DNA from 4 places in the Paraglaciecola aestuariivivens genome. Region 3 is predicted to be linked to each of the others. Evidence: predicted binding sites of a transcription regulator. Region 3 holds the regulator's gene; each other region holds the start of a gene.

Region 1 (4,208 bases), on a different contig from region 3:
TTGGTCAAGCTTCAATCAAACCGAAGTCAGAAAAATCCTCAGCAAGGCACAAAAAAGTAAATTAAGTCCCAATTCGATTGCCTTAATGCTGTCGGCGATTCGCGGATTTTGTGATTACCTGATCCAACATCAGCAATTAAGTCAAAACCCAGCTAAATCGGTTAATACCCCTAAACGTGCCAAACCTCTGCCCAAGCAACTAAATGTTGATGAAATGCATCAATTGCTCGACTTTCAAGCGACAGATATATTGGCCACCCGCGATAAGGCCATGATGGAGTTAATGTACGGTTGTGGCTTACGCTTAGCTGAACTAGCCAGTTTAAACCTGACTAGCTTACAAGCGGATGGGCAGTTAAAAGTGCTAGGTAAAGGCAATAAAGAACGTTTATTACCAATTGGCAAACAAGCGCAGCAAGCCTTAGCTCAATGGTTAAAATTCAGGCAAGAGCTAGCCGATGAAAATGAGTTTGCACTTTTTCTTAGTAAGCAAAAAAAACGTTTAGGTGTTCGGCAAATAGCTAAACGTATGAAGTTATGGGCGGTACAACAAAACCTACAGCAAGGAGTGAATCCGCATAAACTTAGGCATAGCTTTGCCACACACTTGTTAGAGTCCAGTTCTGACTTACGTGCCGTACAAGAACTATTAGGGCATGCCAACTTATCTACTACTCAGGTGTATACTCATCTAGATTTTCAACACTTGGCTAAGGTTTACGATAACGCCCACCCTAGAGCCAAGAAATCTAAAAGAGAATAGTTATTTCTATATGATTTTTTTTCGCAGACTAAATGAAATTAAAGCCATTAGCTTTGATTTAGACGATACCTTATACAACAACAATAAGATTATAAAAAAAGCTGAAGCATTATTATTAAGCTATATGCACGAGCACTACCCACAAACTCAAGCGCTACCTGAGCACTTTTGGAAATCCCAGCAATTAGCTCAACTACAGCTAAATCCGGCACTTAAGAATGATATGAGTGAATTGCGCAAACTTAGCTTAGATTCAGGTTTTAAACAATTAGGTTTCAATCATAACCAAATAGAGACCGCCACCCAGCGCTGTTATAACTATTTTTATTATCAACGCAGTAACTTTAAGTTAGATGAAAATGTTAATTCTTTATTAAAGCAACTAGCTCAGAATCTACCTTTGGTGGCCATCACAAATGGCAATGTCAATCTTGAACAGATTGGCTTAGCGCCTTATTTTAGTGCTTGCTTTAAAGCTAGTTTAGCCCAACCAATGAAACCCCACGCCAGCATGTTTGAGGCAGCGCAAAAACATTTAAAGACGCCAAAAATGAACATTTTACATGTGGGAGATAATTTGCATAAAGATATCTATGGAGGGTTAAAAGCCGGGTTTCAAACCGCTTGGCATGCTAAAGGCCGACAGATGAACCTAAATGCAGAGCAGAGCTATCTGTTACCCCATGTGCAATTATGCCAACTTGAACAATTGTTAAATTTAATTTAAAGCCAACTCCCCGACCTCAGATATAGCTCAAGCTAGTTTCTTTAGGTTAAATGGCCAATTGCCGCTGTAGAATGGTGTATTTAAATACAGTATTGCTGATATACTCTGTTCAACATTTTTTAGTCAGTTTTATATGATGGACGTATCCAGACTTCTCGACCAACTCAACGATAAACAACGCGATGCAGTGGCAGCCCCAGCATCAGACATGCTAATTTTAGCTGGCGCAGGCAGCGGTAAAACCCGTGTTTTAGTGCACAGAATTGCATGGCTAATGGAAGTAGAAGGCATTGCCCCCTATGGTATTTTGGCGGTGACTTTTACCAACAAAGCCGCTAAAGAAATGCGTGGGCGGATCGAACAACTTCAAGGTAGTGCCCTACACAATATGTGGATTGGTACCTTTCATGGTATTGCCCACCGTTTATTACGCACTCACCACAATGAAGTCAATTTACCTGAAAACTTCACAATTTTAGACTCAGACGATCAGTATCGTTTAATTAGACGGGTACTTAAAAGTCTTAATCTAGATGAAAAACATTGGGCTCCTAAACACCTGCAGTGGTACATCAATGGCAATAAAGACGAGGGTTTGCGACCCGAGCATATAGAAACCTACGGTGATGCTACTCAACAAAAAATGCGCGAAATTTATCAGACCTATCAAAAAACCTGTGATCGAGCAGGTTTAGTGGATTTTGCTGAGTTATTACTTCGAGCCCATGAGCTTTGGCTTAAGCATCCACAGGTTTTAGCCCAATATCAAAATCGCTTCCGCGCCATTTTGGTAGACGAATTTCAAGATACCAATAATATTCAATATGCTTGGCTACGTTTATTATCGGCTCCTAGTAACAATATGATCATTGTAGGTGACGATGACCAATCGATTTACGGTTGGCGCGGGGCAAACGTTGAAAACATCCAACATTTTTTGCGTGATTTTAAAGGCGCAAAAACCATCAGGTTAGAACAAAACTATCGCTCAACTGGCAATATTCTTAAGGCGGCAAATGCCGTTATAGACAACAACCAAGGACGATTAGGTAAAGAGTTATGGACAGAAGACGCCCAAGGCGAGCCCATTTCTCTGTACGCAGGGTTTAACGAGCTAGACGAAGCCCGCTTTAATGTCTCGCGGATCAAAGAATGGCGAGACCATGGCAATGCCCTATCTGATTGTGCCATTTTGTATCGTAACAATGCGCAATCTCGGGTGCTTGAAGAAGCCTTATTACAAGAAGCTATTCCGTATCGTATTTATGGTGGATTACGCTTTTTCGAACGCCAAGAAATTCGCGATGCCTTAGGTTATATGCGTTTGGTTAATCAACCAATAGATGATGCGGCCTTTGAACGTATAGTTAATACCCCCACCCGAGGATTAGGTGACAAAACCCTTGCGCAAATCCGTGAATTAGCTCGCGACAATGAATTATCTATGTGGGACGCTAGTAAGCGCATACTTACTGAAAAAAGATTAAGCGCAAGGGCAGCTAATGCCTTGAACGCGTTTTGCAAGTTAATCACTCAACTGTCAGAAGATACGGGCGATTTACCTTTAGAGCAGCAAGCAGATTACATGATCAAACATTCTGGCTTATATGCAATGTACAAAGCTGAAAAAGGCGAAAAAGCGCAAGCCAGAATAGAAAACTTAGAAGAGCTGGTCACAGCCTGCAAACAGTTTGTGGTTCCAGAAGAAGCTGAAAATATGACGCCTCTCTCAGCATTTTTAGCGCATGCCTCACTAGAAGCTGGCGATACCCAAGCCGATAGTCATCAAGATGCCGTGCAAATGATGACTATACACACAGCCAAAGGCTTAGAATTTCCTTTGGTATTTCTAGCGGGCGTAGAAGAAGGCATGTTCCCTAGCCAAATGAGCAACGAAGAACCGGGTAAAATAGAAGAAGAACGCAGACTTTGTTACGTGGGTATGACTCGTGCCATGCAAAAGTTGTATATCACTTATGCTGAAAACCGCCGCTTGTATGGTCAAGACAAGTACCACACGCCTTCGCGTTTTATAAAAGAAATTCCTTCTGATTGTATTGAAGAAGTAAGGTTGCGTACCACCATTACAAGACCTGTGCAAAATCGCTTTACCCCAGTCACTGGACATACTGCTTTTGAGTCCACTGGCTTTCAATTAGGTGAAAGAGTCAGGCACCCAAAATTTGCAGAAGGTACTGTGCTTAATTACGAAGGCAGTGGTGAACATGCAAGAGTGCAAATAAATTTTGATGAGTTTGGCAGCAAATGGTTAGTGATGTCTTTTGCTAAATTGACTAAAGTTTAACCTCAATATATTTTACCCTAGCCAATACACTAAATTGTAAAATAAAAATCTTGTGGACTAAACTCAGCCTATGCAACGTAAAGTACTATTAGTTGAGCATGACCCAAAAAGTTTAGAGATGATGCGCAAGCTCATCTCTAAAGCTAAATTAAAAGCCATTTGCGCCACCAGCCTTTTTGCAGCTAAACAACTATTTGGCAATTCAGCACCAGAAGAATTTTTGTGTGCAGTAGTAGATTTTACTTTGCCCGATGCACAAAACGGTCAAGCTATAGATTTTACCCTTAGCGCCTTTTTACCCACTATTGTACTAACCTCTCAGCTAGATGAACTCACCAGAGCGGCCCTGTTAAGCAAAGACATTGTTGATTATATTCCCAAAGAAAGCACTCAAGTCTATCAATACTTAAGCC
Region 2 (4,208 bases), on a different contig from region 3:
TTACAAAACTACCTCGACCAATATCAATTTAATGCCCACTATATGCCACTGACTTCTGAGTCTAGTTTTCATAGTAGTTTGGCGTTTTTACCTCGTACTAGCCGATTTAAGACAGAGCAAGACTTTCAAAATTACCTTAGCCGCCTTAATCAGTTTCCTGAATACTTTGCCCAACAAATTGCTTGGATGAGAAAAGGTATTGAAACAGGTTTTGTGCAACCTAAAGCGGTGCTTGCAGGGTTTGAGTTGTCGGTTAAAGCCTTTATTCACGATACTCCACAAGCCAGTGTGTTTTATCAGCCTTTTATCCATTTGGCAGACAGCGCTCTTAACCTAGCGCAACAAAAACAGTTACAAGAACAAGCCGCATTGGTGATTAAAAATGATGTGTTTCCTGCCTATCAACGCTTTTACGAATTTTTAATCACTGAATATATACCTAATAGTAAAGCCGATATTGCAGCTAAAGCTTGGCCCAATGGCGCGGCCTATTATCAAAATCGCAGTAACTTTTATACCACCACAGAGATGTCGGTAGAAACCATTCACTCGCTGGGCCTAAGTGAAGTTAAACGTATTCGGGCTGAGATGCAGCAAGTGTTGATGCAACTTGATTTCCAAGGCGATATTCAACAATTTATTCACTTTTTACGTAGCGATCCCCAATTTTATGCGCAATCTGCCGAGGAGTTAATCAAACAAGCCTCTTATATTGCCAAACAGATGGACGCTAAATTACCCCTGCTATTTAATTATTTGCCTCGCACCCCTTATGGGGTAGAAGCGGTCCCCAGCAACATTGCCCCTAAATACACCACAGGCCGCTATATTTCGCCAACTCGCGATGATCAACCTGGTTATTATTGGGTCAATACCTACGCCTTAGATAAAAGGCCTTTATATGCCCTAACGGCGCTGACCCTACACGAAGCTGTGCCTGGTCATCATCTACAAATTTCATTAGCCCAAGAAATGCAAAACTTACCTGAGGTGAGAAGATATACCTACATTTCGGCTTTTGGTGAAGGTTGGGGGTTATATTCAGAATTTTTAGGTAAAGAAGTGGGTATGTACAGTAATCTTTATGATGAATTTGGGCGCTTAAGTTACGAAATGTGGCGTGCTTGCCGTTTAGTGGTAGATACCGGTATGCACATTAAAGGTTGGTCTAGGCAGCAAGCAATAGACTTTATGCTCAATAACACTGCCTTATCTGAGCACAATGTTACCACCGAAATCGACCGCTACATCTCATGGCCGGCTCAAGCGCTGTCATACAAAATTGGCGAATTAACTATTAAAAAATTACGCACTCAAGCTGAACAAGCCTTAGGTCAAAAGTTTGATATTCGGGCTTTTCATCATGCTGTGCTTGAACATGGTTCTGTGCCCTTATCGGTACTAGAAGCCAATATTCAAGAATTTATTAAACAACAAAGTTAAGCCTTGTATCTTGTATTGTGATGTGGCAATTTTTCTAAGTTGTACAGGCTTTTAGCAGGTGTTCAAATTCGGTTTTTTCTACTGGCATGATCGACAACCTGTGGCCTTTTTTAACTAAACCTATTTGCTCAATTTCAGGCATTTGTTTAATCGTTTTAAGAGCCAAGACCTGCTTAAATTGTTGTTTAAATTTAATGTCTACCATGTACCAACGTGGCGCGTCAGGTGATGACTTAGGGTCATAATACTTACTTTCGGGATCAAACTGCGTATGGTCTGGATAAGCTTCTTTACACACTTCTGCTAAGCCCGCAATGCCCACATTTTTACAACTAGAATGGTAAATAAAAACCTGATCACCTAATGCCACTTGGTCGCGTATAAAGTTTCGTGCCTGATAATTGCGGATCCCGTCCCAATGCTCTGTTTGGCCCGCTTTAGTACGCAAATCATCAATACTAAAAGCCTCAGGTTCAGTTTTAAATAACCAATATTTCATTGTGATTGTTCCTGCTACTGATTGACTATAGAAATGAGAACATCTTCATTCATTCGATAAACCATTATGGCATTATGCTCAACAAATCATAAGGCAAAAAAACCAGAAAAACTTGCATCTAAATGAATCCTCAATATACTGTATATAAATACAGTATATTGATAGTTTTATGCACCCTACTCTTAGTTATCTAAAACATAAAAACCTGTTGTGGCAAGCCAATCACGCTCAGCCTGTCAGGCATGCACAACATACAGGTTTTCAAGAATTAGATGAGGCTTTACAAGGAGGCTTTCCTGAATATGGGGTCATTGATATCCGTACGCCTCTAGGCATTGGCGAGTTACGCTTATTACTGCCTAGCCTACTAATGAGACAACAACAAAGGTCAGCCGAAATAATAGGTTTAATCGCCCCTCCTTTGCAGCTTAACAGTGAAATGTGGGCTGAATTTGGTTTTTCACTTAGCCAACTTATGCTGGTACAGCCTCAGGCAGATAAACAACTTTTATGGAGCGCTGAACAAAGCCTTAAAAGTGGCTGCTGCCATAGTGTGATCATGTGGCAAAACACATTATCGGTCACCCAAGTGAAACGCTTACAAATGGCAGCCGAAAAAGGTAATAGTTTACTTTTTATAATGCGTCAGCCTATACAAGAGCATATATCTTTACCTGTTACCCTAGGCCTTAGCCTAAGTCCCGCTAAAGAAGGCATACAAGCACAGATCACTAAACGCAGGGGCGCTTGGTCTAATCGAGCATTTAATGTTTACATGGGCGCTTACTGGCCTGAACTGAGTCAAACTAAGCCAAATAACGTGCTGACCTTTCCTTCTCGCGCATGCCGCACAGGCTAAATCTTTTAATTTTGGTTTAGTATGATGCAAAGCCTTTGGTTATACCTGCATTTTCCACAATTACAACTTGATTCGTTACTACAGCAGTGCGACTCGTCTGTGTCTCATGCTTATGTCATTTTTGATCCTCATACCAACCAAATTTGCCAGCTTAATCAACAGGCTTATCAAACAGGAATACGCTTAGGTATGGGGCTAGGCACCGCAGCTATGTTGAATGCCGAGTTACAGGTAGTGACTTACCAACCCAAGTTCAGCAAACAGCAGCTACACAATATTGCACAAAGCCTATATTTAGTGACCAGTGATATCAGTTTTTTTGCTCCTGATGGCTTGCTGCTTAGAGTGCACAATATGTTGAACTTGTACGGTAGCTTAACAACCTACTGGCAAGCACTGAGCCAGCAACTCTCAACCCAGCAAGTCTCTTTTCATTACGCCACAGGACACAGCCCCTTAGCCGCTCGACTCTTAGCGAGAAGCGCCTGGGATAAAGTAACCGATGATCATTCAAGCATACACCAAGCCATGGCCAGTATTGCCTTAACAAATAGCGATCTGGCCCCTCAAGTGGTAACCAAATTAGCCCGTGTAGGGGTACACAATATTAAAAGTTTGCTCAGCTTGTCGGTTGCTGAACTGGCCAAACGTTTTGATATAGAAGTTGCCACATACCTAGGAAAGCTGACGGCTGAGATCCCTCATCCCGTTGATTTTTTTCACCCTAAAAAAGCCTTTGAGTGCTTTACTGAGTTATTGTATGAAATTGAAAATACCCAAATATTACAACGCCCAATCAGCCAGCTTTTACAAAAGTTAGAAAGCTTTCTTAAAACCCGTGATTTATTGACCCAAAGTCTTATTTTCACGTTTTATCAAAGAGATGCGCAATCTATCCAGCTAAATGTGCACTCACAACAAGGGGAATATTTAGCTGAAGCTTGGGCCACATTAACGGCCTTAAAGTTAGAGCATGTGAAGCTCGAAGCACCCATTTTTGCAATTAACTTACAGGCAGAAAACAGTTATCTCAGAAGCCCAGAAAAACAGGATTTATTTGCCCATAAACGTGGCGCCCTCTCGCGCTTACAATTAGTCTCATTACTGCAAGCCAAACTTGGCGATAGTGCGGTTTTCTCACCTCAATTAACTGCAGATTATCGCCCAGAACACAGCCTAGTGCAGCAGACCTGCTTAATTAATAAGCCTCACCAGTTTGCGCTTTTTGCCCTACGTCCTAGCTTTTTACTCTCCCCACCTCAACCTTTGCAAGAAAAAGTCTCCATAGCTTATGGACCAGAAAGAATAGAAACCGGATGGTGGGATTGCCAAAGTGTGACTCGTGACTACTTTATTGCCCAGAATGTGCAAGCACAGTGGTATTGGATATTCAAAACGCCAGAAGGC
Region 3 (4,208 bases):
GCTAGCCACATAATCGTTGGCTATGTGCTCAGTTTGGTGCGGCGCTAAAAATGCCCAATGACTGCTTGGCTCTGATTGAGTTACTTCTAAGCGAATGTCTGGCTGTGGCGCAAAGATTAGGGTTTGACTGAGTAATAAAGCAAATAAAGACATGGCTATTCCTTAACTTACCGCGGCTTCAAGCATAGCAATGCCAGAAACCTTGGTATCTAAATGGGCCATAACGCCAATAGGAATAGTAGCGTTGTCTTCTATGTGGCCAATCATTAAACCACGCACAACCGGAATACCAAGTGGTTTTAAATGGTCGTTTAATACTTGCTCTATGCTAAGCGAATTGCCCTTAGACTCGCAGTCACTGCATTTTCCAAAGACTATGCCGGCTAATTGCTGTAAGCGCCCGGATAATTTTAAATGGGTAAACATGCCATCAATGCGGTAAGGGGCTTCGCCTACGTCTTCTAAAAACAAAATATTGCCTTGGTATGAAGGTTCGTAAGGGGTGCCAACTAATTTGACCATAAGTGATAAGTTGCCGCCAATTAGTTTGCCTTTGGCTTGTCCATGCTGAATGACACTAATACGGTTTTCGCGTTCGGCCCGACCTTCTGCCATTTCAAAAGGCGGCGGCTGGGCAATAAGGCTAGGCTGTGGCTGATAAAGTACTTGTTTAAATTGGGCAAGGGTGTAGTCAGAAAAACTTTGCGCGGCAATAGGCCCATGAAAAGTGATCATGCCGGTTTGAGTATAAATGGCGTTGAGTAAAGCAGTTACATCACTGTAACCCATAATAATTTTGGGATATTGACTGATACTGTCGAAGTCTAAATAAGGTAAAATACGCGGAGACCCATAGCCCCCACGCAGGCAAAATATGGCGTCTACTTGAGGGTCAATAAACATCTGATTGACATCTGCTGCCCGCTCTTGATCTTCACCGGCTAAATAGCCATGTCTTTGATATAAATGTTGGCCTAACTTTACCTTAAAACCAAAAGACTTAATGATGTCTATGGCAAAGGCGATATCTTGGTTTTCAGCCACATTACTGCTTGGTGCAATTAGGCCAATGGTCTGCCCAGCCTGTAAGTGTTTAGGTTTGTTTAATGTTAACTTTTTGGTCTCTGTTGCCGCCGAAGAGCGCATTACAGAAGCCAGAGTGGTTGCCATGCTTAACCGCAAAACGTCGCGCCTAGTAAACATAAATACTTGCCCTTTTTATTTTTTGATTTCTAGTAATTAACCTATCACTTTCAATGCGTTAGCCTAAAATTGTGGCTTTATCTATGCATTTGTTATTTGAATTCTACAACAAATAGATAGTTTGAATAGGGCTAAGGGTAACACAGACTTTTTTGCCCCAATCTTAACAAACACTTGCTTATAAAATGTTGAGGTCTGTTTACACTGAGCAACCAAGGTCGCTAATTTATGAGAATCTGCAGCTTGTGTTAGCATGCCTAAAACAGCGCATAAACTGTGCTTTATTAATCATCAAGTAGGGATTCAATTGATTACCAAAAACACTATTAGCTTCATTTGCAGCTTAGGGATCTTTTTAATACTTATGGCTTGTGGTGGCGAGCCAGCAAAAACCGAATCTATGCTAAGGCTAGAAGAGGCGCAACATCAGGCCCAATTATTAGTGGATAAAGCCAATGCTTTATTAAAAAACAAAGTAATGCATTCACCAAAACAGAATTTAGACTCTTTGATAATCGCAAAAAAAGTCAGTGAAGAGGCAATCAATGTATACGCCAAGGCTAATATTCGTGATTGGACCCACCCAGAGTTAACACTGCTACGTCAGAATATTCTGGCATTGCAACCTGAACTGGCGGCATATGCCATTGATTTACTGATCCAAACCACAGACAAAACCACTGCCTTAAATCAGCGCTTAGAAGAAATTAAAACTATCCCTATTGGTGGCAATAATATGGGTACAGACAAAATGGTTGAGTACTTATCCAAAAATTATAATGCTGAGATTGCCGATTGTTGTTTAGTCAGTGTTACTCGTATTAGCGAAATTTTAATGATGAGCCCAGATAAATATGCCGAGTTAATTAAATTGAGTCGTTATATTTACTTTGAATTGGGCAAGGTAGTGAGCGACCCACAAAAGGGCGTTGAGTTGCTAGCGAGATTAAACAAGCTCAAGGCATCTAACACTTAAGCATGGTTAGTTGAGTATTTGGGTGGTGTGTTTAAAATCACGTTGCCATTTAAACATAACTGTATATACTCACACCAACTGTATAGAAAAACAGGCTGTTTATGCGTCCACTAACTGCACGACAAGAAGAAGTTTTACAACTCATTAAAGACACCATGCAAGATACGGGTATGCCACCTACCCGCGCTGAAATTGCCCGTCAACTTGGTTTTAAATCGGCCAATGCTGCTGAAGAACATTTAAAAGCTTTGGCACGTAAAGGGGTGATTGAAATTTTGCCTGGTACGTCGCGTGGGATTAAATTAAATATCCCCCTTGAAGATCAATTAGAAGACTTAGGTTTGCCGTTAATTGGTCAAGTGGCGGCGGGTGAGCCTATATTGGCGCAAGAGCACATTGAAGGTCACTATCAAGTGGATCCGAGTTTATTTAAACCCAGTGCTGACTTTTTACTCAGGGTAAATGGCATGAGTATGAAAGACATTGGTATATTAGATGGTGATTTGCTTGCAGTACATCGCACCACTGATGTTCATAATGGTCAAGTTGTGGTTGCTCGGGTCGACGAAGATGTCACGGTTAAGCGCCTAGAAAAGAAAGGCCGCGAAGTATTATTGCATGCAGAAAACCCAGACTTTTCTCCGATTAAGGTCGATTTAGCTTCACAACCTTTTAATATTGAAGGTATTGCGGTTGGCGTAATTAGAAACGCTGATTGGATGTAAGCTTTTTCTATAATTCTTGTACCTCGCTTTTACGCATATAAAACGCAGAATGCTTTTACGGCTTCTGCGTTTTTTTATGTGAATTCAAACACTTCAGTTATTCGTTAAGTAAGAAATAACAAAAAAAAGCCATTATTTGCAATTTTGTGTTTAAAAAATCACCACTTGGCGGTAAGTTAAACAAAAAAGCTAGACTAGTAGCTATTAAATAAGCGACCCTTAACATCCCAGTAGCAAAAAATTACAATATTTTAACTAAATCTTAACTAAGGCGACTTAAATTTAGCCGCTTTAGCTTGTGACTTTAGAAATAATAATAAGTACGTTTGACGTATACGAGGTGCCAAGTGAAGAAAACATTGTCCAAGGCTGGAGTTATGCTATCTGCGTTGATGGCTTCACCGGTGTTTGCAGAAACACAAGCCAAAATTGATCAATATCAGCTTAATATGACCAAAGGCGTGACTGATATCAGTACTGAAGTCTACGACTTACACATGCTGATGTTTATTATTTGTGTCGTGATAGGCGCAGGTGTATTTATCGCTATGTTTGTTTCTATGTATTTTCATAGAAAATCCAGAGGGGTAAAACCTGCAAACTTCCATGAGAATGTGCAAGTTGAAATAGCTTGGACAGTGATCCCTTTTATTATTTTGATCGCCATGGCTGTACCGGCCATGAATTTGCTGATCGATATGGAAGACGCCAGCGAACCCGATTTAACTGTATTGGTAACTGGCTCTCAGTGGAAATGGCATTACAAGTATATGGATAATGACGTTGAATATTATTCAAAAATGGCCACTCAAGCTGAGCAAATCTCTGGCAAACTATCGAAAGGTAAAAATTACTTATTAGAAGTTGATCGTCCTCTAGTTATTCCTACTGGTAAAAAAGTCCGTTTTTTAATTACCTCTGATGATGTTATCCATGCTTGGTGGGTTCCGGACTTTGCGGTAAAACAAGATGCTAACCCTGGTTTTATTAACGACGCTTGGACCTTAGTAAACGAGCCCGGCATATACCGTGGCCAGTGTGCTGAGCTGTGTGGTAAAGACCACGGCTTTATGCCCATAGTGGTCATTGCTAAAGAGCAAGCAGAATACGACCAATGGATTGCCGAACAACAAGCAATTCAGCAAAGAGCCAAAGAAGAAGAACAACGTCTACTCGCTATGAATATGACTATGGCCGAAGCTATGGATTTGGGCGAAAAAGTGTATAACGCCAACTGTGCGGCATGTCACATGCCTAACGGTGAAGGTTTACCTGGTGTATTCCCAGCCCTAAAAGGCAGCCAA
Region 4 (4,208 bases), on a different contig from region 3:
AAAGGCGCCCATAAGTAATAAAATCACATGGCTACCTAAAGCCGAAGCCGATTCTTTATGGGTTAATACCCCAGCCATGGGAAACGCAAAAAACGGGATCAAAGAAGTAACAGGTATAGGTAGCGCTTCAGTTACCCACAACATAGCTACAAACAAAGTAATAGCAGCGGTGGCAGCAATCATATGCGGCTGGTTAACCGATAACAAAACGCCATACAACAGCCCCGAACACAGCAAGGCTAAGACAATTAATTTATTATTATTCAGCATAAAACTGGCCTAAAGTACGTTGAGCATCTTGATAAGCTTGGCTTTTAATTAACTCAGAAAAATCAAAATGTTGTTGATGCTTTAAAGTTTGTATTCGAGTTAAACTCGCAGGCTCAATCTGAATATCTTTAGGCAAGCCATCTATAACCTGCACCGCCCCTTTAGGATCGTTACACACCAGCACCATATCGCAGCCTGCGGCTATGGCTAGTTCGGCGCGATCAACTATATTGCCCATTTGTACAGCACCTTGCATGGACAAGTCATCTGAAAATACCACCCCGTTAAAGCCCAGCTGTTGGCGTAAAATTTGTTTGATCCACACAGACGAAAAACCAGCAGGCAACTCATCTACTGCAGGATAAATCACATGAGCCGGCATCACTGCATCTAATAAGCCTTGTTGGTGAATGGCGGCAAAAATTGCCATATCTAAATCAAAAATGGCCTGCTTAGCACGCTTATCTATGGGCATAGCAATATGCGAGTCTTCGAGTACATTACCATGCCCAGGAAAATGTTTACCTGTGGCCCGCATTCCCACTTTATGCATGCCTTGAATAAACTGACTGGCTAAAGACACTATCACCTCTGGTTGCTGATGAAAGCTTCTATCGCCTATAACTTCAGATATGCCATGAATATCTAATACTGGGGCAAAACTAATATCAATATCAAAGGCCAGCAATTCTGCCGCCATTAACCATCCACATTGAAAAGCCGTGTGCTCAGCACTTAAGCCCCGCTTTGGCGCTTGAGTGGCAATACTGCCCATAGCTGGAATACGACTAAACCCCTGTCTAAATCGCTGTACCCGCCCACCTTCGTGATCGGTCGCAATAATAAGCGGATTTAGTGCGGCTTGCCTAAGCTGCTGAACTAACTCAGCCAGTTGTTTTTGATCGTGATAATTGCGTGAAAATAAAATTACTCCACCTACTAGCGGGTGGTCGAGTATTTCGGATTCTTCTGCGGTTAGCTCAAAACCCGACACATCTAACATCAATGGGCCCATTTAACGCCTTTTTTATACAAAGTTCTGTGAACATAAAAACCAAATCTTAACGTTATTCACTACACGAGTGAAATCTAATTTAAGCGTTAATAATCTTAGAAAGGCATGACTTTATTCTATGCTGCTGGTTATACTGCATTTCCGCGAATTCTTAGAAATTGGTTAAATGAAGTTTAAAACGGTTGGATTAATTGGCAAACAAGCCCATCAAGGCGCAACGTTAAGCCTAAAAGCATTAGTGGTATATTTAACTAAACGAGGCTGCCGAGTGCTGGTTGAAACCCATACTGCCCAAGATTTAAACACCACAGGTTTTGAAACCTTCAGTATTGACGAAATTGGCCAACTAGCCGATTTAGCCATAGTGGTAGGTGGTGATGGCAATATGCTTGGGGCTGCGCGAGTATTGGCTGAATACAATGTGGCAGTACTTGGGGTAAACCGCGGCAACTTAGGCTTTTTAACCGACATTAATCCAGACGACTTTGAACCCCAATTAGATAGCATTTTTGAACAAGAATGCGAAATTGAACAACGCTTTTTATTAGAAGTAGAAGTTTTTAGAGACGGGCAAATACAAAGCCAAGACTCAGCAGTTAACGAAGTGGTACTGCATCACGGCAAAGTGGCGCATATGATGGAGTTTGAAGTTTATCTGGATGACCATTTTGTGTTTAGTCAACGTTCAGACGGTTTAATTGTTGCCACACCTACTGGTTCAACGGCTTATTCTTTGTCTGGTGGTGGCCCTATTCTCACTCCCAACTTAGATGCCTTGGCTTTGGTCCCTATGTTTCCGCACACTTTGAGTAGTCGCCCCATAGTAGTAGATGCCAATAGCACGGTAAAACTAAAAGTATCAAAAGAAAACAAAGACAATCTTCAAGTGAGTTGCGACAGTCATATTGTGTTAACTGTTTTGCCTGGTGACGAAATTATTATTTCTAAAAACCCCGCTAGACTGTCTTTAATTCACCCTAAAAATTATAATTATTTCAATGTTTTACGCACTAAACTAGGTTGGGGCAGCAAACTTTATTAAGGCTAAAGTTTAATTATTTCATTTCAATGCTAGACAGCCAATCAAAGGCTGGTTATATTTACAGTTACTGTATATAAAGCCAGTCTTTGTTTTTATTGGAGCGTCATTCATGTTAACTCATCTATCGATTCGAAATTTTGCCGTAGTAAAAAGTCTAGATATAGATTTTAGTCAAGGCATGACCGCTGTAACCGGCGAAACCGGTGCGGGTAAGTCAATCTCGGTTGATGCCTTAGGATTATGTTTAGGCGATAGAGCCGACAGCGGCATGGTACGTACTGGCGCAGATAAAGCAGAAGTTAGTGTTGGCTTTAATATTCAGCAATTAAACAGTGCACGACTATGGTTAACAGAGCACGAACTGTTAGATAACCACGAAGTGATTATTAGACGAGTCATTTCGGCCGAAGGACGTTCAAAGGCCTTTATCAACGGCACCCCCGTTCCTTTACAACAATTAAAAGATTTAGGTCAATTTTTACTGAGTATCCATGGTCAACATGCACACCAACTCATTTTAAAAAGTGAAAATCAGCGCCAATTATTAGATCAATTTGCCGAACACCCTAAATTGTTAACGGCCGTTGCTGAGCAATACCAACAGTTAAAAAACCAACAAAATCAATATAATGCCTTATTAGAGGGCCAACAACAAAGGCAAGATCGCAGCCAATTGCTTGCCTATCAAATTCAAGAATTAGATGAATTTGCCTTAGCTGAGGGAGAATTTAGTGAATTAGAATCTGAGCATAAAAAACTCAGCAATAGCCAAACTTTGTTAGAGCAATGCCAAATTAGTTTCCATCAACTGTATGAGGCCGATGAGTTTAATGCCCTTTCTGCAGTGCAAAATAGTTTAGATCGACTAACTGAATTACAACAGCATGATCCAAGCTTAGCGCCTATTGTAAACCTGTTATCCGAAGCCAGCATTCAAATTGACGAAGCCTCTAATGAATTACGCAACTACACAGAGCAATTAGAAATTGACCCTATGCGTATGCAAAATGTAGAAGCCCGCTATTCTCAAGCCCTCGATTTAGCGCGTAAACACAATGTAAAGCCAGAAGCCTTATACGACCTGCACCAACAGCTGCACCTTGAATACAGTGAATTAGTAAAAGACGATAGCTTGCTAACCGAACTAAAAGAGCAGCTGCAGGCCACTGAGTTGCAATACCAACAAGCCGCCAAAAGCTTGAGCACTTCAAGGCAAAAGCAAGCCAAACATTTTGCTAAACAAGTTGAGCAGCACATTCGACAAATGAATATGGCTGACGCAGTGTTTGAGATTAAAGTACTGCACAACCCACAAGCTGCGCCACATAAGTTAGGCTTAGACGCAGTACAATTTGTTGTTTCAACCAATAAAGGCCAAGCCTTAGATAACCTTGAAAAAGTAGTATCGGGCGGTGAGTTATCTAGAATAGGCTTAGCCATTCAAGTAATTAGCTCGAGCAACAATGACATTGCCACCATGATTTTTGATGAGGTAGATACTGGTATAAGTGGCTCTACCGCTTCAGTTGTAGGTCAATTGCTAAGAAAATTAGGTGAAAAAGCCCAAGTCATTTGTGTTACCCATTTACCGCAAGTGGCCGCTAGAGCCCACAATCAAATGTTTGTGACTAAGTTTAGCGACAAAAAAACCACTGAAACTCATATGATTTGTTTACAAGAAAGTGAACGAATTGAAGAGTTGGCACGTCTATTAGCTGGCGATACTCTTACTGAGTCTGCTATGGCAAATGCCAGAGAATTGTTACAAATCAGTAATTCATAACAATTAGGCATTGATTGCGCTATCGCGACTGGTAAGATGCTTGCCATAAATGAACAAGGTGTTGGTTTTTATTGTTGTTACAACAACAAATGCCAAAT

The links. The regulator LexA, encoded in region 3, represses DNA repair genes until DNA is damaged. The targets are predictions, from matches to a motif close to TACTGTATNNNNATACAGTA.
Region 1: uvrD (DNA helicase II) is a predicted target of LexA. The motif match lies at 1,563-1,582, and genes of this name have one in related genera.
Region 2: imuA (translesion DNA synthesis-associated protein ImuA) is a predicted target of LexA. The motif match lies at 2,079-2,098, and genes of this name have one in related genera.
Region 4: recN (DNA repair protein RecN) is a predicted target of LexA. The motif match lies at 2,393-2,412, and genes of this name have one in related genera.

Annotation. Positions count from the first base shown of each region.
Region 1 is NZ_JBRKBA010000014.1:26,256-30,463, reverse strand. Features, by position in the region: gene ACVCDT_RS15660 (tyrosine recombinase XerC) at 1-763, shown strand, start outside; gene ACVCDT_RS15655 (HAD-IA family hydrolase) at 774-1,490, shown strand; gene uvrD (DNA helicase II) at 1,627-3,795, shown strand; gene ACVCDT_RS15645 (GGDEF domain-containing response regulator) at 3,866-4,208, shown strand, end outside.
Region 2 is NZ_JBRKBA010000001.1:635,101-639,308, forward strand. Features, by position in the region: gene ACVCDT_RS02990 (DUF885 domain-containing protein) at 1-1,443, shown strand, start outside; gene ACVCDT_RS02995 (EVE domain-containing protein) at 1,478-1,942, opposite strand; gene imuA (translesion DNA synthesis-associated protein ImuA) at 2,112-2,801, shown strand; gene ACVCDT_RS03005 (Y-family DNA polymerase) at 2,823-4,208, shown strand, end outside.
Region 3 is NZ_JBRKBA010000006.1:142,385-146,592, forward strand. Features, by position in the region: gene ACVCDT_RS10825 (hypothetical protein) at 1-153, opposite strand, end outside; gene ACVCDT_RS10830 (S66 peptidase family protein) at 163-1,170, opposite strand; gene ACVCDT_RS10835 (hypothetical protein) at 1,457-2,179, shown strand; gene lexA (transcriptional repressor LexA) at 2,281-2,904, shown strand; gene coxB (cytochrome c oxidase subunit II) at 3,297-4,208, shown strand, end outside.
Region 4 is NZ_JBRKBA010000009.1:103,265-107,472, forward strand. Features, by position in the region: gene ACVCDT_RS13525 (SLC13 family permease) at 1-270, opposite strand, end outside; gene nagZ (beta-N-acetylhexosaminidase) at 260-1,285, opposite strand; gene nadK (NAD(+) kinase) at 1,452-2,327, shown strand; gene recN (DNA repair protein RecN) at 2,437-4,110, shown strand.